DNA from 4 places in the Streptomyces globisporus C-1027 genome. Region 3 is predicted to be linked to each of the others. Evidence: riboswitches for the same ligand, from Rfam matches in the RefSeq annotation. Region 3 holds a riboswitch; each other region holds the start of a gene.
The links. A riboswitch is a leader RNA that binds a small molecule or an ion and turns the genes downstream of it on or off. The one in region 3 is predicted to bind cobalamin.
Positions count from the first base shown of each region.

Region 1: it holds a riboswitch for cobalamin, as region 3 does, so the genes downstream of both, WQO_RS31885 (CbtB domain-containing protein) here and WQO_RS24035 (ribonucleoside-diphosphate reductase subunit alpha) in region 3, are expected to answer to the same signal.
Region 2: it holds a riboswitch for cobalamin, as region 3 does, so the genes downstream of both, WQO_RS29230 (CoA-acylating methylmalonate-semialdehyde dehydrogenase) here and WQO_RS24035 (ribonucleoside-diphosphate reductase subunit alpha) in region 3, are expected to answer to the same signal.
Region 4: it holds a riboswitch for cobalamin, as region 3 does, so the genes downstream of both, WQO_RS07085 (cobalamin biosynthesis protein) here and WQO_RS24035 (ribonucleoside-diphosphate reductase subunit alpha) in region 3, are expected to answer to the same signal.

Region 1 is NZ_CP013738.1:7,219,779-7,225,156, forward strand. Features, by position in the region: gene WQO_RS31870 (metallophosphoesterase family protein) at 1-744, shown strand, start outside; gene WQO_RS31875 (4'-phosphopantetheinyl transferase family protein) at 741-1,460, shown strand; gene WQO_RS31880 (histidine phosphatase family protein) at 1,526-2,116, opposite strand; adenosylcobalamin (AdoCbl) riboswitch at 2,243-2,336, shown strand; gene WQO_RS31885 (CbtB domain-containing protein) at 2,382-2,597, shown strand; gene WQO_RS31890 (CbtA family protein) at 2,694-3,449, shown strand; gene WQO_RS31895 (SDR family oxidoreductase) at 3,673-4,434, shown strand; gene WQO_RS31900 (TetR/AcrR family transcriptional regulator) at 4,467-5,174, shown strand; gene WQO_RS31905 (hypothetical protein) at 5,228-5,378, opposite strand, start outside.
Region 2 is NZ_CP013738.1:6,617,939-6,623,316, forward strand. Features, by position in the region: gene WQO_RS29220 (enoyl-CoA hydratase/isomerase family protein) at 1-777, opposite strand, end outside; gene WQO_RS29225 (acyl-CoA dehydrogenase family protein) at 774-1,928, opposite strand; gene WQO_RS29230 (CoA-acylating methylmalonate-semialdehyde dehydrogenase) at 1,925-3,427, opposite strand; cobalamin riboswitch at 3,655-3,833, opposite strand; gene cobF (precorrin-6A synthase (deacetylating)) at 3,926-4,813, shown strand; gene WQO_RS29240 (hypothetical protein) at 4,824-5,021, opposite strand; gene WQO_RS29245 (TetR/AcrR family transcriptional regulator) at 5,280-5,378, shown strand, end outside.
Region 3 is NZ_CP013738.1:5,422,355-5,427,732, reverse strand. Features, by position in the region: gene WQO_RS24055 (carbon starvation CstA family protein) at 1-649, shown strand, start outside; gene WQO_RS24050 (YbdD/YjiX family protein) at 646-849, shown strand; gene WQO_RS24045 (hypothetical protein) at 973-1,659, shown strand; gene WQO_RS24040 (GNAT family N-acetyltransferase) at 1,659-2,168, shown strand; cobalamin riboswitch at 2,233-2,356, shown strand; gene WQO_RS24035 (ribonucleoside-diphosphate reductase subunit alpha) at 2,494-4,917, shown strand; gene WQO_RS24030 (ribonucleotide-diphosphate reductase subunit beta) at 4,917-5,378, shown strand, end outside.
Region 4 is NZ_CP013738.1:1,618,199-1,623,576, forward strand. Features, by position in the region: gene WQO_RS07070 (class II aldolase/adducin family protein) at 1-250, opposite strand, end outside; gene WQO_RS07075 (inorganic phosphate transporter) at 528-1,793, shown strand; gene WQO_RS07080 (hypothetical protein) at 1,806-2,036, shown strand; cobalamin riboswitch at 2,171-2,348, shown strand; gene WQO_RS07085 (cobalamin biosynthesis protein) at 2,466-3,446, shown strand; gene WQO_RS07090 (cobyric acid synthase) at 3,490-5,187, shown strand; gene WQO_RS07095 (putative cobaltochelatase) at 5,184-5,378, shown strand, end outside.

The DNA.
Region 1 (5,378 bases), 1.8 Mb from region 3:
CTCGCGGAACGCTTCGCCCAGGTGATCTGGACCCCCGGCAACCACGAGCTGTGGACCGTGTCCAAGGATCCGGTCCAACTGCGCGGGCAGGCCCGCTACGACCATCTCGTCGAGCTGTGCCGGGAGCTCGGAGTGACGACTCCGGAGGACCCCTTCCCGCTCTGGCCGGGCCCCGAAGGGCCGGTGGCGATCGCGCCGCTCTTCCTCCTGTACGACTACACCTTCCGCGCCCCGGGAACGCACACGAAGGAGGAGTCGCTCGCCGTGGCGCACCAGAGCGGCATCGTCTGCAACGACGAGTACCTCCTGCACCCCGACCCCTATCCGACCCGGGAGGACTGGTGCCGCGCCCGGGTCGCCGAGACGGGCCGCCGGCTCGCGGAGCACGACCCGCAGATACCCCTCGTCCTCGCCGGACACTGGCCGCTCGTCCGGGAACCCACGTCGGTGATGTGGTACCCGGAGTTCGCCCAGTGGTGCGGCACCGAACTGACCGCCGACTGGCACCGCCGCTTCAACGTCGCCGCAGTCGTCTACGGCCACCTCCACATCCCCCGTACGACCTGGTACGACGGAGTGCGCTTCGAGGAGGTCTCCATCGGCTACCCCCGGGAATGGCGCGAGCGGGGCCACCCGCGCGGCCTGCTGCGGCAGATCCTCCCGTACGAGGGTGAGCCCGCCCCACCGGAACGGACCGGGGCCGGACCGTCCGCACATCCGCGCACCCCCGGAGGCACCTCGTGATCGAGCTGCTGCTGCCCGCCGACGTCTCCTCGGCGTCCACCCGCGCGGAGACCGTCCCTGACGGAGCCCTCTTCCCCGAGGAGGAGGCGCTGATGGCCAAGAGCGTGGCCAAACGCAGGAACGATTTCGCGACGGCCCGCGCCTGTGCCCGGCGCGCCATGGCCGGACTCGGCCTGCCGCCCGCGGCCGTACTCCACGGTCACCGGGGGAGACCTCTGTGGCCCGAGGGAATCGTCGGCACGCTCACCCACTGCGTCGGCTACCGGGCAGCCGCGCTGGCCCGTGCGACGGACGTGCTGTCGCTGGGCATCGACGCCGAGCCGCATGCCCCGCTCCCCACCGGGGTGCGGGAGTTGGTGGCCCTGCCCGCCGAGCGCGAGCGGATCGGTCCGCCCGCGCCGGAGGGGACGGGCGAGATCCACTGGGACCGCATCCTGTTCAGCGCCAAGGAGAGCGTCTTCAAGACCTGGTATCCGGTCACCGGTGTCGAACTCGACTTCGACCAGGCCGATCTGACGTTCCATCGCACCGACGGTCCGGGGAGCGACCATGGGTCTCAGGGCCCCACCGCCGCCGAGGGCACCTTCGCCGCCCGTCTGCTGCTCACCGATCCGGCCCTGCCCACGACGCTGCACGGGCGTTGGCGGGTCGAGGGCGACATCGTCGCCACGGCGGTGCTGGTCCGGCCCGACTGGCGGGAGAGCAAAGGAATGTGACGGCCGGTCGGCCGTGAGGAGCGGTGGGCTGTGGTGGCCGGCCGGTGAGCGCCGGGCCGTGCCGGTCAGCCGGCCGGGGGAGCGGTGAGCGGGCGCCCGAGCCCCACGTTCCACCGGCCGGAGCGCCCGCTGAGTTCGGTCAGCATCAGCGGGGCGACGTCCAGCCGCCAGAACGCCTCCGCCGGCAGGCGCAGGCCGTGGACGACCGCCGCCCGGACGACGGCGGCCTCGGCCACCACCAGGAAACGAGCGCCGGGTGCGTCCGGCCCCCCGAGGGAGTCCAGCCACGCCCCGGTCCTGGTCACCAGGTCGCACAGCGACTCGCCGCCGTGCGGAGCCGCCGACGGGTCGCCGAGCCAGGCCGCCACCCCCGCGGGTTCGGCGGCGGCCACCTCGTCGAGGCGGCGGCCGGCCCAGTCCGCCAGGTCCCAGCCCCCCAGGGCCGGTTCGGTCCGGGCCGTCAGGCCGAGGGCCTCAGCGGTTTCGCGGCACTGGCCGGAGGGGCCGCTGAGTACCAGCCCGGCCGTCGGCACCGTACCGGCGGCGGCCCGCGCACTCTCCCGGCCGGACCGGTCCAGGGGGGAGTCGCCGTCGAAGCGCGCCTCCCGCAGCGCCGCGTTCATCGCCGGTGAGATCAACATCACCCGTACTGTCATGTCCCTGCTTTCAATCCGGCACCAGTGGCCCCGCAGCCCTGTCGCCCCAAGGAATTCGGCCCCCGTGACGCTGCACATTTGACCATGGCGGCGCCTGCGTACAGGCGGTATGGTCTCGTCGACCATGACGAGGGTGGGACGGAAGTCCGGTGAGAATCCGGCACGGTCGCGCCACTGTGAACCCGCCTTCGGGCGGGAAGTCAGACCCGGCACCTTCGTCTGAGGCACCACAACAGGGACGCGTGTTCCCACAGGAGGTTCTGCCATGGCACAGTCCGCCGTTTCCGCTACGGGGACATCCGAGATCACTCCGATCTCGGCGAAAGCCATTGCCCCCTGGGCGGTCTTCTTCGGCATTCTCATGCTCGTCCTGCTGTACTTCGTCGGCGCCGAACAGGGCGCCACCGCACTCATCTCGGGCGAAGGCGTCCACGAGTGGGTTCACGACGGCCGCCACCTGCTCGGCTTCCCCTGCCACTGAGACATCTGAGGAACCAGGCCCCGCCGGAGAGAACATCCGCCGGGGAATCAGCGGACGCGCCCGGCAGCGGCAAGCAAGAGAAATCAGGAAACCATCGTGAACCCCATATCTGTCAGAGCCCTGCTCGTGCGCGGCATGCTCGCGGGCCTGATCGCGGGCGCGCTCGCGCTCGTCGTGGCCTATTTCCTCGGCGAGTCCCAGGTGGACGCGGCCATCGCCCTCGAAGAGGCCCACAGTCATGACCACGGCGGCGGCGAGGAGTTGGTCAGCCGCACCATGCAGGCCACCGGGGGACTCGCCACCGGCGTCCTGGTCTTCGGCGTCGCGGTGGGCGGAATCGCTGCCCTCGTCTTCTGTTACGCCCTGGGCCGCATCGGCAACTTCGGCCCCCGGGCCACGGCGGCGCTGATCGCGGGCGCCGCCCTGCTCACGGTCTACGTCGTACCGTTCCTCAAGTACCCGGCGAACCCGCCCGCCGTCGGCAACCCCGACACCATCGGCAAGCGCACCACCCTGTTCTTCCTGATGGTCGCCCTCAGTGTGCTGCTGGCCGTCGCCGCCGTCATCATCGGCAAGCGGCTCGCACCCCGCCTGGGCAACTGGAACGCGAGCATCGCGGTCGTCGCGGGCTTCGTCCTGCTGATCGGTCTCGCCTACGCCTTCCTGCCCTCCTTCGACGAGGTGGGCAAGGACTTCCCGGCGACCCTGCTGTGGGAGTTCCGACTCTCGACGCTGGCGGTCCAGGCGACGCTGTGGAGCACCTTCGGCATCGTCTTCGGCTTTCTCACCGAGCGGCTTCTGACGCCCGCCCCCCGTGCGGCGGCGCCGCGTACCGCGAGTGCGGTGGGCTGAGCCCGCGCGTGCCGACGCGCGCACGTAGTGACTGATGTACACCACAGAACCCGCCGGGGAGCATCCGGCGGGTTCTGTGGTGTGCGGGCGGGCGCGGAGGCGGGTAGCGATGTTCAGTAGCATCGCTACGATCGAGGGGTAGCGTTGATAACGCGATGGTGTTAGCGTTGATCTCATCGGGTTTCACGGAACGGCCGCGACCCCAGTCGCCAGGAGCAATGCCATGACCGATCAGTCCGCAACCGCATCGACATCCGCCCCTCGCCGGGTGGCCGTGGTCACCGGAGGGTCCCGGGGCATCGGCCGCGAGAGCGCCGAACGGCTCGCCGCCGACGGCTTCGCGGTCGTCGTGAACTACGCGGGCAACCAGACCGAGGCCGAAGCCGCCGTCGCCGCGATCGCCGCCGCGGGTGGCGAGGCCATCGCCCGGCAGGCGGACGTGGCCGACGAGGTGGCGGTCGCCGCTCTCTTCGATGCCGCCGAGGATGCGTTCGGCGGGATCGACGTGGTGGTGCACGCGGCGGGGGTCATGGCACTCGCCCCGCTGGCCGAGCTCGAACTCGATACTCTCGACCGGATGCTCCGCACCAACATCCGGGGCACGTTCGTCGTCGACCAGCAGGCGGCGCGGCGGCTGCGCGCGGGCGGGGCCATCATCAACTTCTCCAGCTCGGTGCTGTCGCTGGCCCTGCCCGGCTACACCGCGTACGCCGCGACCAAGGGCGCCGTCGAGGCCATGACCCTGATCCTCGCCCGGGAGCTGCGCGGCCGGGACATCACGGTCAACGCCGTGGCTCCGGGGCCGACCGCCACCGCCCTCTTCCTGGACGGCAAGGACGAGGAGACCGTCGCACGGATGGCCGCCCAGCCGCCGCTGGAACGGCTGGGGACCCCGCAGGACATAGCCGAGGTGGTCTCCTTCCTCGCCGGCCCGGCCCGCTGGGTCAACGGGCAGGTGCTGCGGGCCAACGGCGGCATCGTCTGAGGGCCGCCGTGCCGCTTGATAGCGTCCCTCCGGTGAGCACGAGTACCCGGACACGCATCCTGGAAGTGGCCGCCACCCTGGTCAGGGAATCGCCCGACGGCGACATCTCCACGCGCGCCGTGTGCGAGGCCGCGAAGGTGGGCGCCCCGGCTCTCTACCGGCACTTCGGCGACAAGGAAGGACTGCTGTCGGCCGTCGTCGACCACGGCTTCGAGAAGTACCTGGCGACGAAGTGGGAGCGCGGTGAGACGACGGACGCCGTCGAGGACCTGCGGCGGGGGTGGGACAGCCACGTCGCCTTCGCCCTCGACAACCGCAACCTCTACCGGCTGATGAACTCGCCGGCGATGCGCACGCCGCCAGCCGCGGCGCTGGAGTCCCACCGGATCCTGACGGGGGACCTCGAACGGGCCGCCGCCCAGGGCCGGATACGCGTCGCCCCCGAGCTGGCCGCCCAGATGATCATGTCGGCCAACGTGGGCGTGGCGCTGATGCTGGTGTCCCGCCCGGCGACGTTCGACGACATCGAGGTCTCCCGCCGGGTGCGGGACGCGCTGTACGCGACGGTGCTCACGCCGGAACCACCGCGGGAACAGTCGTCGAGCGCACCCGCGGACGCCGAAGTCCCCACGGCGGCGGCCCGGTTGAGCGCCCTCCTGCGGAAGGAGCACGGGGCGGGGCTGAGCACCGCCGAGGCGGCGCTGATGAAGGAGTGGCTCGACCGGGTGGCGAACGCCTGATCCGGAGCGCCGAGAAACCTGCGAAGGGCATCGAGGCGTCAGGCGCCCTGGCGTCAGGGGGCGGGGGAGGAGGCGTCGTGGTTGCGTAAGCCGCCCTCGATGCGGCGGGCCGCGTTCCCGACGATCTGTTCGAGGTCCTTCCGTACCTCGCGTTCCGTGCTGCCGTGCGGTGCGTACGCGGACACCGCGAGCACCAGGTCACCG
Region 2 (5,378 bases), 1.2 Mb from region 3:
GCGGCCGAGGACCGTGGCAGCCGCCTCCTGGGCCGCCGAGGCGTCGGAGGCGACCAGCCGCCCCACGATCTCCTCGACCGTGTCGGCGGCGTAACAGTCCTCGATCCAGGCCCGGTTGTCCTCCAGCACCCCGGGGGGCGCCTCCCGTACATGGCGGTGCAGCACCTGGGGGACCTCCTCCGTCCGCAGCGCGGCGAGGAACGCGGGCAGCTCGTCCGCCGGTACGAAGTGGTCGGCGAGCCCGCACAGCAGCGCGTCCCGGGCCCCCACCACCGCGCCCGTCAGGGCGAGATGGGTGCCCAGCTCCCCGGGGGCCAGCGCCAGCAGATACGTCCCGCCGACATCCGGCACGAAGCCGATCCCGGTCTCCGGCATGGCCACCTTGGACCGCTCGGTGACGATCCGGACGCTGCCGTGCGCCGAGACGCCGACCCCGCCGCCCATCACGATGCCGTCCATGACCGCCACGTACGGCTTGGGGTAGCGGGCGATCCGGGCGTTGAGCCGGTACTCGTCGCGCCAGAACGCCGCCGAGGCCTTCCCGCCCACGCGGGCGTCCTCGTAGATCGACCGGATGTCGCCGCCCGCGCACAGACCGCGCTCCCCGGCCCCGGTGATGACGACGGTCCCCACCTCGGGGTCGTGCTCCCACCGGTCGAGCGCCGCCGCGATCGTCTCCACCATCGTGTGGGTGAGGGCGTTCAGCGCCTTCGGGCGGTTCAGGGTCACCATCCCCGTACGCCCCTCGGTGTGCACGAGCACGTGCTCCTCGGTCATCGCAGGGCTCCCGTCAGGCTCCGGGCCACCATGACGCGCATGATCTCGTTGGTCCCTTCCAGGATCTGGTGGACCCGCAGGTCCCGGACGATCTTCTCGATGCCGTACTCGGCCAGATAGCCGTAGCCGCCGTGCAGTTGGAGCGCCCGGTCGGCCACCGAGTAGCCGGTGTCCGTCGCGAAGTGCTTGGCCATCGCGCACAACTGCGGTGCGCCGACGGTGTTCCGGTCGAGCGCCTCGGCGGCCTGCCGCACCAGGGCCCGGGCGGCGGCCAGTTCGGTCGCCATGTCGGCCAGCCGGAACTGCAGCGCCTGCGCGTCCAGCAGCCGGCCGCCGAACGCCTCCCGGTCCGCGAGGTGGGCCAGGCTGCGGTCCAGGGCGTTCTGCGCGCCGCCCAACGAGCAGGCGGCGATGCCGAGCCGGCCGCCGTTCAGCCCGTTCATCGCGATGCGGAAGCCGCCGCCCTCCTCGCCGAGCAGCCGGTCGGCCGGGATGCGCACCCCGTCCAGCAGGACCTGCCGGGTGGGCTGCGCGTTCCACCCCATCTTCTTCTCGTTGGCCCCGAACGACATCCCGGGATCGTCCCGTTCGACGACGAACGCGGAGATGCCGCGCGGCCCGTCCTCGCCGGTGCGGGCCAGCACGATGTAGACGTGCGAGGCGCCCGCCCCGGAGATGAACTGCTTCGTCCCCGTCAGCACGTAGTGGTCGCCGTCGCGCACCGCGCGGGTGCGCAGCGCCGCCGCGTCGGACCCGGCGCCCGGCTCGGTCAGGCAGTAGCTGCCGAGCCGCTCCATGGTGCAGAGCCCCGGCAGGTAGCGGGCCCGCTGGTCCTCGGTGCCGTAACGGTCGATCATCCAGCCGACCATGTTGTGGATGGACAGATAGCCCGCGATGGAGGGGCAGCCGGTGGCCAGGGCCTCGAAGACGAGGACCCCGTCGGAGCGGGTCAGCTCCGACCCGCCGAGGTCCTCCCGTACGTAGACGCCGCCGAGGCCGAGCCCCGCAGCTTTTCGCAGGACGTCGACGGGGAAGTGCTTGTCCTGGTCCCAGGCCACCGCGTGCGGGGCGAGGTGCTCCTGGGCGAAGTCCAGGGTCGTCTCGACGACGGCGAACTGGTCGTCGGTGAGGAGCGTGGTCACGGTGCTCATCCCATGGTCGGAATCGTGAAGCTCGCGCCGTCCCGGATTCCCGAGGCGGGCCAGCGCGAAGTGACGGTCTTGGTACGGGTGTAGAAGCGGATGGCGTCCGGGCCGTGCTGGTTCAGATCGCCGAAGCCGGACCGCTTCCACCCGCCGAACGTGTGGTACGCCACCGGCACCGGGATCGGCACGTTGACGCCGACCATGCCGGTGTCGACGCGGCGCGTGAAGTCGCGGGCGGTGTCGCCGTCGCGGGTGAAGAGCGCGACGCCGTTGCCGTACGGGTGCTCCGAGGGCAGCCGCAGGGCCTCCTCGTAGTCCGCCGCACGGACGACGGACACCACCGGGCCGAAGATCTCCTCCTGGTAGATCCGCATGTCCGGGGTGACCCGGTCGAAGAGGGAAGCGCCCGCGAAGAAGCCGTCCTCGTGGCCCTTCAGGGTGAAGTCCCGCCCGTCCACGACCAGTTCGGCGCCCTCCTCGACGCCGAGGTCGACATAGCCGCGGACCCGGTCCACCGCGTCCCGGCCCACCAGCGGCCCGAAGTCGGCGTCCGGGTCGTCCGAGCGGCCGATCCGCAGCTCGGCGATCCGCTCGGTGAGCCGGGCGACGAGCGCGTCGGCGGTGGCCTCGCCGACCGGCACGGCCACCGAGATCGCCATGCACCGCTCGCCCGCCGAGCCGTAGCCGGCGCCGATCAGCGCGTCCACCGCCTGGTCCAGGTCGGCGTCCGGCATCACGATCATGTGGTTCTTCGCCCCGCCGAAACACTGCGCCCGCTTGCCGTGGGCGGCGGCGGTGGCGTAGATGTGCGCGGCGATCGGCGTCGAGCCGACGAAGCCGAGCGCCTTGACGCGCGGGTCCTCCAGAAGGGTGTCAACGGCCTCCTTGCCGCCGTTGACGACATTGAGGACGCCCGGCGGAAGCCCCGCCTCCAGGAACAGTTCGGCCAGCCGCAGCGGAACCGACGGGTCGCGCTCCGACGGCTTCAGGATGAAGGCGTTTCCGCAGGCCAGGGCGGGGGCCGCCTTCCACAGCGGGATCATCGCGGGGAAGTTGAACGGGGTGATGCCCGCGACCACTCCGAGCGGCCGGCGCAGCGAGTGGACGTCTATCCCGGCGCCCGCGTTGTCGCTGAACTCGCCCTTCAGCAGATGGGGGACGCCCGCGGCGAACTCCACCACGTCCATTCCGCGCGCGATGTCGCCGTGCGCGTCGGCCACGGTCTTGCCGTGCTCGGAGGAGAGCAGCCGGGCCAGGGAGTCCTTCTCCTTCTCCACCAGCTGGAGGAAGCGCAGCAGCACACGGGCGCGGCGCTGGGGGTTCCACTCGCCCCACTCGCGCTGCGCCTCGACGGCGTCGGCGACCGCCGCCTCGGTCTCGGCCCGGTCGGCCAGAGGAACCCGGGCCTGCACCCGGCCGGTGTTGGGATCGAAGACATCGCCATAGCCGCCCGAGGTGCCGGACGTGTGCTTGCCGCCGATGAAATGGGTGAGTTCGCGGACCATGGAGACCTGCTCTCGTCGGTGAGATCGTCAGGAGAGATCCGGGGATGGCGCACGGCTGCCACCGGCCCACGCACCGGTCGGGTGCACGGGGGCGCGGAAGGGCTGCCGCCGGAGGGGGGCGCGAAGGGCGGAGGCCGTCAGGGGGCGGGGAGAACCGCTCGCCGGGACGTGCCTGCGGGGCCGTGGGTGCGGACCGGTGCCATGCGTGTCTGCTCCATCCTCGTGGAAACACGGAACATCCCGCGGCCGGTATCCTGACTCCCGGATCGACGCCCGTCCCCCTGCCTTCCCGACGGCTGCTGCACCGTCAGTGGCGTGTCCTGCGAGGACGGACTCCCCGGTCACAGTGGCGGGACCGCGCCGGAATCACACCGGCTTCCCTGACACCACGGGCCTTGAGGGCGATCAGCTGCACACCGACCACCCCGCTGCTCACGAACATATAGTTGGACGTCCTAGTAAGTCCACCCCGCCTCGCCCCTGGCATGATCGGCCGACATGGCAGACAAGGCAGACATGGCACATGCCGGCGAGGCCCCCCGGCACGTCCTCGTCATCGGCATCGGCGCCGGTGACCCCGACCACCTGACCCTCGCCGCGGTGAAGGCCATGCGCCGGGCCGACGTCTTCTTCGTGCTCGGCAAGGGCAGGGAGAAGGAGTCGCTGACCCGGCTGCGGCGCGACATCCTCGACGAACACCTCACCGGCCCCTACCGCGTGGTGGAGGCCGGTGACCCGTGGCGCGACCGCACCCAGGAGGATGCCGCGCGCTACACCTCGGCGGTGCACGACTGGCGCCACCGCCGCGCCGACATCTGCGAACGCCTGATCATCGAGGAGCTCGCACCGGGGCAGTGCGGAGCCTTCCTGGTGTGGGGCGACCCGGCCCTGTACGACAGCACCCTCGCGATCCTCGACGACATCCGGGGGCGCGGCACGGTGGAGTTCGGCCACGAGGTGATTCCCGGCATCAGCAGCGTCTCCGCCCTCGCCGCCCGGCACCGCGTCACCCTGAACCAGGTCGGCCGCCCCATCCACATCACCCCCGGCAGACGGCTGGCCCAGGGCTTCCCCGAGGACGACGGCGACATCGTCGTGATGCTCGACGGCCATGAGACCTTCACCCGTCTGACGGGCCGGGGCCTGTGGATCCACTGGGGCGCGTACATCGGCACCCCCGACGAGATCCTGGTCTCGGGCCCGCTCGACGAGGTGGCCGACGAGATCAGCCGCGTGCGCGCGGAGGCCCGCGAACGGCACGGCTGGATCATGGACACCTATCTGCTGCGGCAGGGGCCGAGCGATGAGAAGGCGGCGGCCGGCGAGGAGACGGCGGGCCGCCCGGCGGACGGCGCGGACGGTTCGGTGGGCGGCCCGCTCGGCTGACCGGCCGGCGTCAGCGTCGGGACTCGTGTTCCCGGATGACGCCCAGCCCATGACCGAGGCTCGGGCACTCGGCGCTCAGGTCGTCACCGCGCACCAGGTAGTTGTCCACCCGGCCGTCCGTCGGCCGCTCGACGGCGCGGTACTGCGTGCCGTTCACGGTGATCGTCCAGTCGTCGCCGTCCTGGGCCCACCCGACTGTCTTCTTCATATGACGTCTTCCGTTCCTCGATCGGCCCTCCGGGGATCGGCAGGGCCGTGTAGTGGGAAGAAGAACGGCTTGTGACGCTCCGTGGTTCCGCATTCCCCTACGCCATTCGGTTACATCTGGGTCACTGCCTCCGCACAGTCGAGACGGGCGACCTGACCGACAGTCAGGGAGCGGGTGGCGAACAGTCGAACGGTCGGGGAACCCATGACGCACACCACTGGGTAGACACTGTCTACTCGGTGGTGCTAGAAGTTCTCCATGGAGGACGGAACCCCGCTGCGGGAACGACTGGTGGACATCGGCGTCGAGATCGTGGCGGCCGAGGGGACCGCGGCGCTGGGGCTGCGGGAGATCGCC
Region 3 (5,378 bases):
CTGGAAGCCGGGCGTCTGGTTCGCCAGTGCCGTCGTGGTCGGCGGCTGGGGGTACTTCCTCTGGGTCGGCGTGCACGACCCGCTGGGCGGCATCAACCAGCTCTTCCCGCTCTTCGGTATCGCCAACCAGTTGCTGGCCGCCGTCGCGCTGGCCGTCTGCACCACCCTGCTCGTCAAGTCCGGCCGGCTGAAGTGGGCGTGGGTCACCGCGGTCCCGCTCGCCTGGGACGTGGCGGTCACGCTCACCGCGAGCTGGCAGAAGATCTTCTCCGACGACGTGAAGGTCGGCTTCTTCGCCCAGCGCGACAAGTACCAGGCGGGCATCGACGCGGGCGAGGTGCTGGCGCCGGCCAAGTCCATGGACGACATGCGCACCGTCGTCACCAACTCCACGGTCGACGGGGTGCTGAGCGCGCTCTTCGCGCTCCTCATCATCGTGGTGCTCGTGGACGCCGGCCGGGTCTGCTACAAGGCCATCCGGGACCCGGAGAGCGTCAAGCTCCACGAGACGCCGTACGTCGAGTCCAAGCTCGTCGCCCCGGCCTCGCTCTTCGCCACCAAGGAGGAGAAGGCCGAGCTGCTCGCCGCCGGCGTCGGGCCCGAGGGCGGCATCCGCAAGGAGCCGGCGGAGACGGGGAGCCGGACATGACGGTCGCGGACGTACGACGGGTGGCCGGACGGATCCGCTGGTACGTCCGTGAGCTGACCGGCGAGTCCACGTACGACCGCTATGTGGCGCACGCGAGGACGCACGATCCGGACGCGCCGGTGATGACCCGCCGCGCCTTCGAACGCAGCCGGACGGACGCCCGCGAGGCGGATCCCCGCGAGGGCTTCCGCTGCTGCTGAGCACCACGGGCCGCCACCGGGGCCGCCGCATCCCGTCCAGGGGCGCGGCGGCCCCTTTCCGCGCCCCCGACCGGACATCGCCGTCCGGAACACCGCGCCCTCGCCCTAGACAAGGATGTGCCCATGACACCGCGCTTCCGGCCGCCCCGGCTCCGGCCCCTCCTCCTGACCACCACGCTGACCATGACCCTGGCCCTGGCGGCGACGGGCTGCGGCACCGAGCCGGCGCCCGGCTCGCAGACAGCGGCCGACCGGAGTTCCTCGGCCGATCCGGCGCCCGACCGGGCGGAGTTGGAGGCGCGGGCGAGCGCCGCGCAGCTCGTCGCGGAGCATGTGTGGGTGACCGAGGCCGCGGGCTACACCCTGGCGCGCCAGTCCGTCGGGGTGCTCGGCGACGACGGGTTCGGCAGCGTCTACACCGAGCCGGACGGCGGGCAGATCCGGCTGTCGGTGGAACGCCTCCCGCACGCCGACGCCGACTGCACGGACGGCCCCGCGCCGGGCGGCGGCCAGCAGCCCCTGGTGACCTGTGAGCGCGACGGCGGACAGTGGTACAGCGCCACGGAGTCGGGCCACTCCTACGCCCGGGAACAGGACGGCCTGGTGGTGACGTTGAGCGGAACACGCCAGGAGGTGGACCGGCCGACGCTGCGTGCGGCGGCGCGGGCCGCCCACCGCGCCGACGACTACGAGCTGGACCAGGTACTGCCGCCCGCCGGGGAGGCCTCCGGGCGAGCGCCGGTCGAGCGCGGCGATCTGCCGACGGAGGGCGACGGGGCCCCGGACAACGAAGTGGGAGCGAGCGGCTGATGGATCTGACGATCAGGGTGGCCGAGCCGGCCGAGTACGGCGTGCTCGGCGAGATCGTCGCCGAGGCGTATCTCGGCGACGGTCTGCTGCACGGGCCGCAGGACCCGTATCTCCGCAAACTGCGGGCGGTGGAGCAGCGGGCGGCCGAGGCGGAGACGCTGGTCGCGCTCGACGCGGACGGGGCGGTGCTCGGCGGTGTGACCTATGCCGCTCCCGGCACGCCGTGGCGCGACATCGCCGGTCCGGACGAGGCCGAATTCCGGATGCTGGCCGTGGCCCGCGAGGGGCGCGGACGGGGCGTGGGAGAGGCGCTCGTACGGGCGTGCATCGAGCGGGCCCGGTCGGCGGAAGGTGTCCGGGCGCTGGTGCTGTCGACGCAGCCGGCCATGCTCTCAGCCCATAGGATCTACCGGCGGCTCGGCTTTCTGCGGACCCCCGAACGGGACTGGGAACCGGTGCCGGGCCTACGGCTCATGACCTTCCGGCTGCCGCTGGAGGCGGTGTCCTGAGGGGCACATGAAATCGACGCGACACAACATGTGGGGGCCGCAGCATCTGGCGGCCCCCACATGTATGCTCGACCTCGCTGTCGCCGCAGGGGAATCCGGTGCGAATCCGGAACTGTCCCGCAACGGTGTGATCAGTGTGCTTTTGCGCACCTGCAAGTCCGAAGACCTGTCGACAGTGCGTCCGGCTCGACCGAACCGGATGCCAGACGTCCGGGCCTCGCGGATAGGCCGGTGGACGCCGTCAGCAGTGCTGCCCCGCCCCGGGTTTCGCGCTGCCCGGCTTCCCCGCCTTCCACAGGCCCCCTGCCGAGCGAGGGAAAGCCCAGTGACCATCGCGCCCGCCGATCCGGTTTCAGCCACCGAATCCGCCGAGTCCGCAGCGTCCACCACGGCCGGGAAAGTCCCGAACGACGGACCCGGGACCGCTCTGCTGCGGACCCTGACCGACCTCACCGTCGATCTTCCCGACACCGACCCCGGACGGGTCGCCGCCGCAGCGCTGCGCGGGCGTAACGCCCGCTCCGACGAGGCCGAGCTGCGCATGCTGGCCACCGAGGCCGCCGCGGGGCTGATCTCCGAGGACCCGGCGTACTCCCGGCTGGCCGCCCGGCTGCTGACCCTCTCGATCGCCGACGAGGCGGCGGGCCAGGGCGCGACGTCCTTCTCCGCCTCGGTCACCGTGGGCCACCGCGAGGGCCTGATCGCCGACCGCACCGCCGCCTTCGTCGAGCTGCACGCGAAGGCGCTGGACGAGCTGGTCGAGCGGACGCTGGCCGAGGGCGCCGACGACCGCTTCGGCTACTTCGGTCTCCGTACGCTGCACAGCCGTTACCTGCTGCGCCACCCGATCACCCGGCAGGTCATCGAGACCCCGCAGCACTTCATGCTGCGCGTGGCCGCGGGCCTCGCCGAGGACGAGTCGGCGCGGGCGCTGGACGAGGTCGCCGCGCTCTACGGGCTGATGAGCAAGCTGGACTACCTCCCGTCCTCCCCCACCCTCTTCAACTCCGGTACGCGGCACCCGCAGATGTCCTCCTGCTATCTGCTGGACTCGCCGAAGGACGAGCTGGACTCGATCTACGACCGCTACCACCAGGTGGCGCGGCTCTCGAAGCACGCGGGCGGCATCGGTCTGTCGTACTCCCGCATCCGCGCCCGGGGTTCGCTGATCCGGGGCACCAACGGGCACTCCAACGGCATCGTGCCGTTCCTCAAGACGCTGGACGCCTCGGTGGCGGCGGTGAACCAGGGCGGCCGGCGCAAGGGCGCCGCGGCGGTCTACCTGGAGACCTGGCACGCGGACATCGAGGAGTTCCTGGAGCTCCGCGACAACACCGGTGAGGACCAGCGGCGTACGCACAACCTGAACCTGGCGCACTGGATCCCGGACGAGTTCATGCGCCGGGTCGACGCGGACACCGAGTGGTCGCTGTTCTCCCCGGCGGACGTGCCCGAGCTGGTCGACCTGTGGGGCGACGAGTTCGACGCGGCCTACCGCGCGGCCGAGGCGAAGGGCCTGGCCCGCAAGACGATGCCGGCGCGTGAGCTGTACGGCCGGATGATGCGGACCCTCGCGCAGACCGGCCAGGGCTGGATGACGTTCAAGGACGCCTCCAACCGGACCGCCAACCAGACCGCCGAGCCGGGCCGGGTCGTGCACTCGTCGAACCTGTGCACGGAGATCCTTGAGGTCACCAACGACGGCGAGACGGCCGTCTGCAACCTGGGCTCGGTCAACCTGGGCGCCTTCGTGGCGAACGGCTCGATCGACTGGGACCGCCTGGACTCCACCGTCCGTACGGCCGTGACCTTCCTGGACCGGGTCGTCGACATCAACTTCTACCCGACCGAGCAGGCCGGGAACTCCAACTCCCGCTGGCGGCCGGTCGGCCTGGGGGCCATGGGCCTCCAGGACGTCTTCTTCCAGCTGCGCCTGCCGTTCGACTCACCCGAGGCGCGCGCGCTCTCCACGAAGATCTCCGAGCGGATCATGCTGGCCGCGTACGAGGCGTCCTGCGACCTCGCCGAGCGCTCGGGCCCGCTGCCCGCGTGGTCCGAGACGCGTGCCGCGCGCGGGGTGCTGCACCCCGACCACTACGCCACCGAGCTGAACTGGCCGGAGCGCTGGGACGCCCTGCGCGCCCGGGTCGCGAAGACCGGGATGCGCAACTCCCTGCTGCTCGCCATCGCGCCGACCGCGACGATCGCCTCGATCGCCGGCGTGTACGAGTGCATCGAGCCGCAGGTCTCCAACCTGTTCAAGCGCGAGACGCTCAGCGGTGAGTTCCTCCAGGTCAACGCCTACCTGGTGGACGAGCTGAAGAAGCTCGGCGTGTGGGACGCCCGCACCCGTGAGGCGCTGCGCGAGGCCAGTGGCTCCGTGCAGGGCTTCGCCTGGATCCCGGAGGACGTGCGGGCGCTGTACCGCACGGCGTGGGAGATCCCGCAGCGCGGCCTGATCGACATGGCGGCGGCCCGTACGCCGTTCCTGGACCAGAGCCAGTCGCTCAACCTGTTCCTGGAGACGCCGACGATCGGCAAGCTCTCCTCGATGTACGCGTACGCCTGGAAGCAGGGGCTGAAGACGACGTACTACCTGCGTTCGCGCCCGGCGACCCGGATCGCCCGTGCCGCGTCCGGCCAGGCGTCGGCCGCCGCCCCCATTCCCGTACAGCAGGCTTCGGCGCCCGACGCGGACGCCATCGCCTGCTCTCTTGAGAACCCCGAGTCCTGCGAGGCCTGCCAGTAATGAGCACCACCAGCAACGAGAAGAACCTGCTCGACCCGGGATTCGAGCTGACCCTGCGTCCCATGCGCTACCCGGACTTCTACGAGCGCTACCGGGACGCGATCAAGAACACCTGGACCGTGGAGGAGGTCGACCTCCACTCGGACGTCGCCGACCTCGCGAAGCTGTCGCCGGGTGAGCAGCACATGATCGGGCGGCTGGTGGCGTTCTTCGCGACCGGTGACTCGATCGTCTCGAACAACCTCGTGCTGACGCTGTACAAGCACATCAACTCCCCCGAGGCGCGGCTGTACCTGTCGCGGCAGCTCTTCGAGGAGGCCGTGCACGTCCAGTTCTACCTGACGCTCCTGGACACCTATCTGCCCGACCCGGACGACCGGGCGGCGGCGTTCGACGCGGTCGAGGAGATCCCGTCGATCCGCGAGAAGGCGCAGTTCTGCTTCAAGTGGATGGACTCGGTC
Region 4 (5,378 bases), 3.8 Mb from region 3:
GGAGGGGGAGTTCGCTGGTCGGCCCGAGGTCCCCGAGGACCTGGTGTCCTTCCAGGTCGACGCCGACCGCGTCCTCGGGTCCGAGCCGGTCGTAGGGCACCCCGCTGGGCGTCACCAGGACGAGGTCGCCGACGCGGGCGGACACATTGCCGGAGGTGCCGACGACGAGGCCGTCCGCCGCGCTCCGCCGGGCCGTGTCGACGACGTCCCGCCAGGCCTGGCGGACGGATTCCGGCTGCTGCTCGCTCATGGGGCGAGCCTAGGCGGGCAGGCGCGCAACCGGAACGTCACACAGGGCGTGACGGGGATCTCTTCCGGGTGCCGAACGGCCGTTCAAAATGTTCGTCAACGGGCGGCAAAGGGCAGCCCACGCCGCGCCCCACCGGCCTCGCACAACTTCACCCGCACACAAGCGGAAGCCGCTCACTCCGCTTGGAGTCACCGCAACGCCCTGCCCAGTTCATCTTCCGTTCACTCAGGTTGCCTACGGTCCACGAGCCACTGACGTCGAACGATTGCCTGGGTAAATGGAACACATCACGCTGCTGCTTGCGATTGTGGTCGTAACAGCTCTCGTGTTCGATTTCACGAACGGTTTCCACGACACCGCCAACGCGATGGCGACCACCATCTCGACCGGCGCGATGAAGCCCAAGACAGCGGTGGCCATGTCCGCCGTTCTCAACCTGATCGGCGCGTTCCTGTCGGTGGAGGTCGCCAAGACGATCTCCGGCGGGATCGTCAACGAAGACGGCATCAGAACAGAGGTCATCTTCGCGGCGCTCGTCGGCGCCATCCTGTGGAATCTCCTGACCTGGCTGCTGGGGCTGCCCTCCAGCTCCTCCCACGCCCTGTTCGGCGGTCTGATCGGCGCCGCGGTCATGTCGGCCGGCTGGTCCTCGATCAACGGCGGCACCGTCGTCACCAAGGTGCTGCTCCCCGCGATCGCCGCCCCGCTCGTCGCCGGTATCGCCGCGATGCTGGCCACCCGGCTGACGTACCGGATCAACCGGAACGTCACCGACCCGAACCAGCTGAAGTCGACCGCCAAGGGCTACCGGGCCGGGCAGATCGCCTCCGCCGGTCTCGTCTCGCTCGCCCACGGCACCAACGACGCCCAGAAGACGATGGGCATCATCACCCTCGCCCTGGTCACCAGCGGTGTCCTGGCCCCCGGCTCCAACCCGCCCATGTGGGTCATCGTCTCCGCCGGTGTCGCCATCGCGCTCGGCACCTACCTCGGCGGCTGGCGCATCATCCGCACCATGGGCAAGGGCCTGACCGACCTCCAGCCGCCGCAGGGCTTCGCCGCCCAGACCAGCGCGGCGACCGTCATCCTGGCCTCCTCGCACCTCGGCTTCTCGCTCTCCACCACGCAGTCCTGCTCCGGCGCCGTGATGGGCTCGGGCCTCGGCCGTAAGGGGGGCGTGGTCCGCTGGTCCACCGCCACCCGGATGTTCGTCGCCTGGGGTCTGACCCTGCCGGCCGCGGGTCTGGTCGGCGCGGGCGCCGAGTTCCTGACCAAGCAGGGCCCCTGGGGCATCGCCGTCACGGCGGTCATCCTGGTGGGCGGCTCGTTCGCCATCTGGGTGGCCTCGCGCCGCCAGCCGGTCGACCACACCAACGTCAACGACACGGACGGCGACGAGCCCCAGGGCGTCGTCACCACGGCCATCGCCGCGGTCCAGCCGCCGCCCATCGGAGTCCCGGCCTCCGAGCCCGAGCTCATCTCCAGCATCCCGGCCCCGGCTTCGGCGCCCGACGACCCGGCCCGGCCGCCGGCCAAGGTGTAAGGACAGATCCGCATGAAAATCGACTGGGCAGCTCTCGCCTCCGTCTTCGGTGTCAGCCTCGTGGTCACCGTCGCGCTGGTCGGCCTCTTCACCCTGGGCATCGTCGCTCTCTCCAAGCAGTCCGCCACGGCCGGAGGCAGCGCCTCCGGCGGGTCGGTCGCGCTGGCGCGCACCGGCGCGTACGCCTGCTTCGCGCTGTGCGTCGCGGCGGTCTCGTACGGGATCTATCTGATCGTCGCCTGACGCCGCACCCCCGCGTTCCTCGCACTCCCTTCGGGCCGGACACACCTCGTGTGTCCGGCCCGATGTGCGTCCGCCCACAGTGGAGCCTCGCAGGTCAACAGCGAGTTGACGGCTGTTCTCGGGGCGTGGTGGACTGCCGGAGCCATTTACGGCGACAGCAGAGGAAGCCGGTGCGAATCCGGCGCGGTCCCGCCACTGTCACCGGGGAGCACTCCCCCACACCGGACGTCACGGCTCGCGGTACGCGGGCTGGAAGGCCGGGGGAACTGCGGATCCGGGAGCCAGGAGACTCTCGTCGTCGGTCACGTCGAACCAGGGCGCGGACCCTGAGTGAGGACCTACGCCATGCCCGGCCGCCGTGCGCCCTTCCCTGCGCCGCTTCCTGTGCCCCTCCGTGCCGGAACGCCTCTTTCCGCGACGGGCTGAGCCGTGCGTGCCGATCGCATCTTCGCGTACGGCGCCACGGCCGGGATGGTCGCCGACGCGCTGCTCGGCGATCCCCGGCGGGGCCACCCCGTCGCCGGATTCGGCCGCGCCGCGGCGCGGGTCGAGTCCCTGTTGTGGCGTGACGACCGTGGCCGGGGCGCGCTGCACACCCTGGTGTGCGCCGGAGGCGCTGTGGGGGCAGCCGCGCTGACCGCCCGCGCCGTACGGGGACGCCCCGCGCTCGCCGTCGCGCTGACCGCCGCCACCGCCTGGTCCGTCGTCGGCGGTACGTCGCTGGGCCGCGAGGCCCGCGCGATCGGGGGCGCGCTGGCCGCCGGGGACCTGGAGGTGGCCCGGGAGCGGCTGCCGCATCTGTGCGGGCGCGATCCGCACTCCCTGGACGGGCCGGGGATCGCCCGCGCGGTCGTGGAGTCGGTCGCCGAGAACACGTCGGACGCCGTCGTCGGCGCGCTGGTGTGGGGGGCGATCGGCGGGGTGCCGGGTCTGGTCGGGTTCCGGGCGGTGAACACGCTGGACGCGATGGTCGGCCACAAGTCGCCCCGTCACCGCCGCTACGGCTGGGCCTCGGCCCGCCTGGACGACGTCGCGGGGTGGCCGGGCGCCCGGCTGACGGCCGCGCTGGCCGTGGTCGGCGGCGGGCGGCCCTCGGAGGCCGTACGCGCCTGGAAGGCGGACGCACACCGCCACCCGAGCCCGAACGCGGGGCCCGTGGAGGCCGCGTTCGCGGGGGCGCTCGGCGTACGGCTGGGCGGCACGCTCGCGTACGCGGGGCGCGTCGAGCACCGGCCGGTGCTGAACGGGGCGGCCGGGCGGGAGGTCCGGGGCGCGGACATCGAGCGCGCGGTGCGGCTGTCGCGCCGGGTCGGTGCGTTGGCCCTGGGGGTGTGTGTGGCGGGCCGGCTGGCGGCGGGCCACCTGGCCGCGCGGCGGTCGGTCGCGGGGCGGAAGCGGGGACGGGCATGAGCGGTGCGACACGGTGGAGTGCCGTACGGGAACGGGGGCGGGCATGAGGGGCGGCGGGCTGCTGGTCGCGGGAACGACCTCGGACGCGGGCAAGAGCGTGGTCACGGCGGGCATCTGCCGCTGGCTGGTGCGCCGAGGGGTGAAGGTCGCGCCGTTCAAGGCGCAGAACATGTCCCTCAACTCCTTCGTGACCCGCGAGGGCGCGGAGATCGGGCGCGCCCAGGCGATGCAGGCGCAGGCCGCCCGGGTGGAGCCGACGGCACTGATGAACCCGGTGCTGCTGAAGCCCGGCAGCGACCGGTCCAGCCAGGTCGTCCTGATGGGGAAGCCGGTCGGCGAGATGAGCGCCCGGGGGTACCACGGGGGCCGTCAGGAGGCGCTGCTCGGCACGGTGACCGACTGCCTGGAGGAGCTGCGGTCGACGTACGACGCGGTGATCTGCGAGGGGGCGGGCTCCCCCACCGAGATCAACCTCCGGCGCACCGACATCGTGAACATGGGGATCGCGCGGGCCGCCCGCTTCCCCGTGCTGGTCGTCGGGGACATCGACCGGGGCGGGGTCTTCGCCTCGTTCTTCGGGACGACGGCGCTGCTGAGCGCGGAGGACCAGTCGCTGGTCGCGGGCTACCTGGTGAACAAGTTCCGGGGCGACGTCTCGTTGCTGGAGCCGGGGCTCGACATGCTGTACGGGCTGACCGGGCGGCGGACGTACGGGGTGCTGCCGTACGCCCACGGGCTCGGCATCGACGAGGAGGACGGCCTGCGGGTCTCCCTGCGGGGTGCGGTGCGGGAGTCGGTCGTGGCGCCGCCGCACGGGGAGGACGTGCTGCGGGTCGCGGTCTGCGCGGTGCCGTTGATGTCCAACTTCACGGACGTGGACGCGCTGGCCGCCGAACCGGGCGTCGTCGTGCGGTTCGTGGACCGGGCGGAGGAGCTGGCCGACGCGGATCTGGTGATCGTGCCGGGGACGCGCGGCACGGTGAAGGCGCTGGCCTGGCTGCGTGAGCGCGGTCTCGCGGAGGCGCTGGTGCGGCGTGCGGCGGAGGGCCGGCCGGTACTGGGGATCTGCGGCGGGTTCCAGGTGCTCGGTGAGCGGATCGAGGACGAGGTGGAGTCGCGGGCGGGGGTCGTGGACGGGCTCGGGGTCCTTCCCGTACGGATTCGCTTCGACCGGGACAAGACGCTGGCGCGGCCGGTCGGTTCGGCGCTGGGCGAGCCGGTGGAGGGGTACGAGATCCACCACGGGGTGGCCGACGTACGGGGCGGGGAGCCGTTCCTGGACGGGTGCCGGGTGGGGGCGGTGTGGGGGACGCACTGGCACGGGTCGCTGGAGAGCGATGCGTTCCGGCGGCGGTTCCTGGTGGAGGTGGCGCGGGCCGCCGGGCGGCGGTTCGTGCCTGCGCCGGACACGAGTTTCGGGGTGCTGCGGGAGGAGCAGCTGGATCGGCTCGGGGATCTGGTGGAGGAGCATGCGGACACGGATGCGTTGTGGGGGTTGATCGAGGGGGGTGCGCCTGGGGGGTTGCCGTTCGTGCCGCCGGGGGCGCCGCCGGTGGGGGCGGGTGGGCCGGAGAGCCGGGGCGCTGCCCCGGACCCCGCTCCTCAATCGCCGGAGGGGCTTGAAATGGCCGGGTCCGCTGGGTCAAGGGGCCAGAGGCTTGAGGATGCCGGGTCCGCGGAAGCCACGCCCCACGGGCTCGGGCAAGAAGCTGAACAGCATGTCGACCAGGAGGCCTTGTGAGTACGCCGTATCCCTTCACCGCGATCGTCGGGCAGGACGACCTGCGGCTCGGGCTCTTGCTGAACGCCGTCAGTCCGGCCGTCGGCGGGGTGCTCGTGCGGGGTGAGAAGGGGACCGCCAAGTCCACCGCCGTGCGGGCCCTCGCCGCGTTGATGCCCGAGGTCCCCGTCGTACCCGGGTGCCGGTTCTCC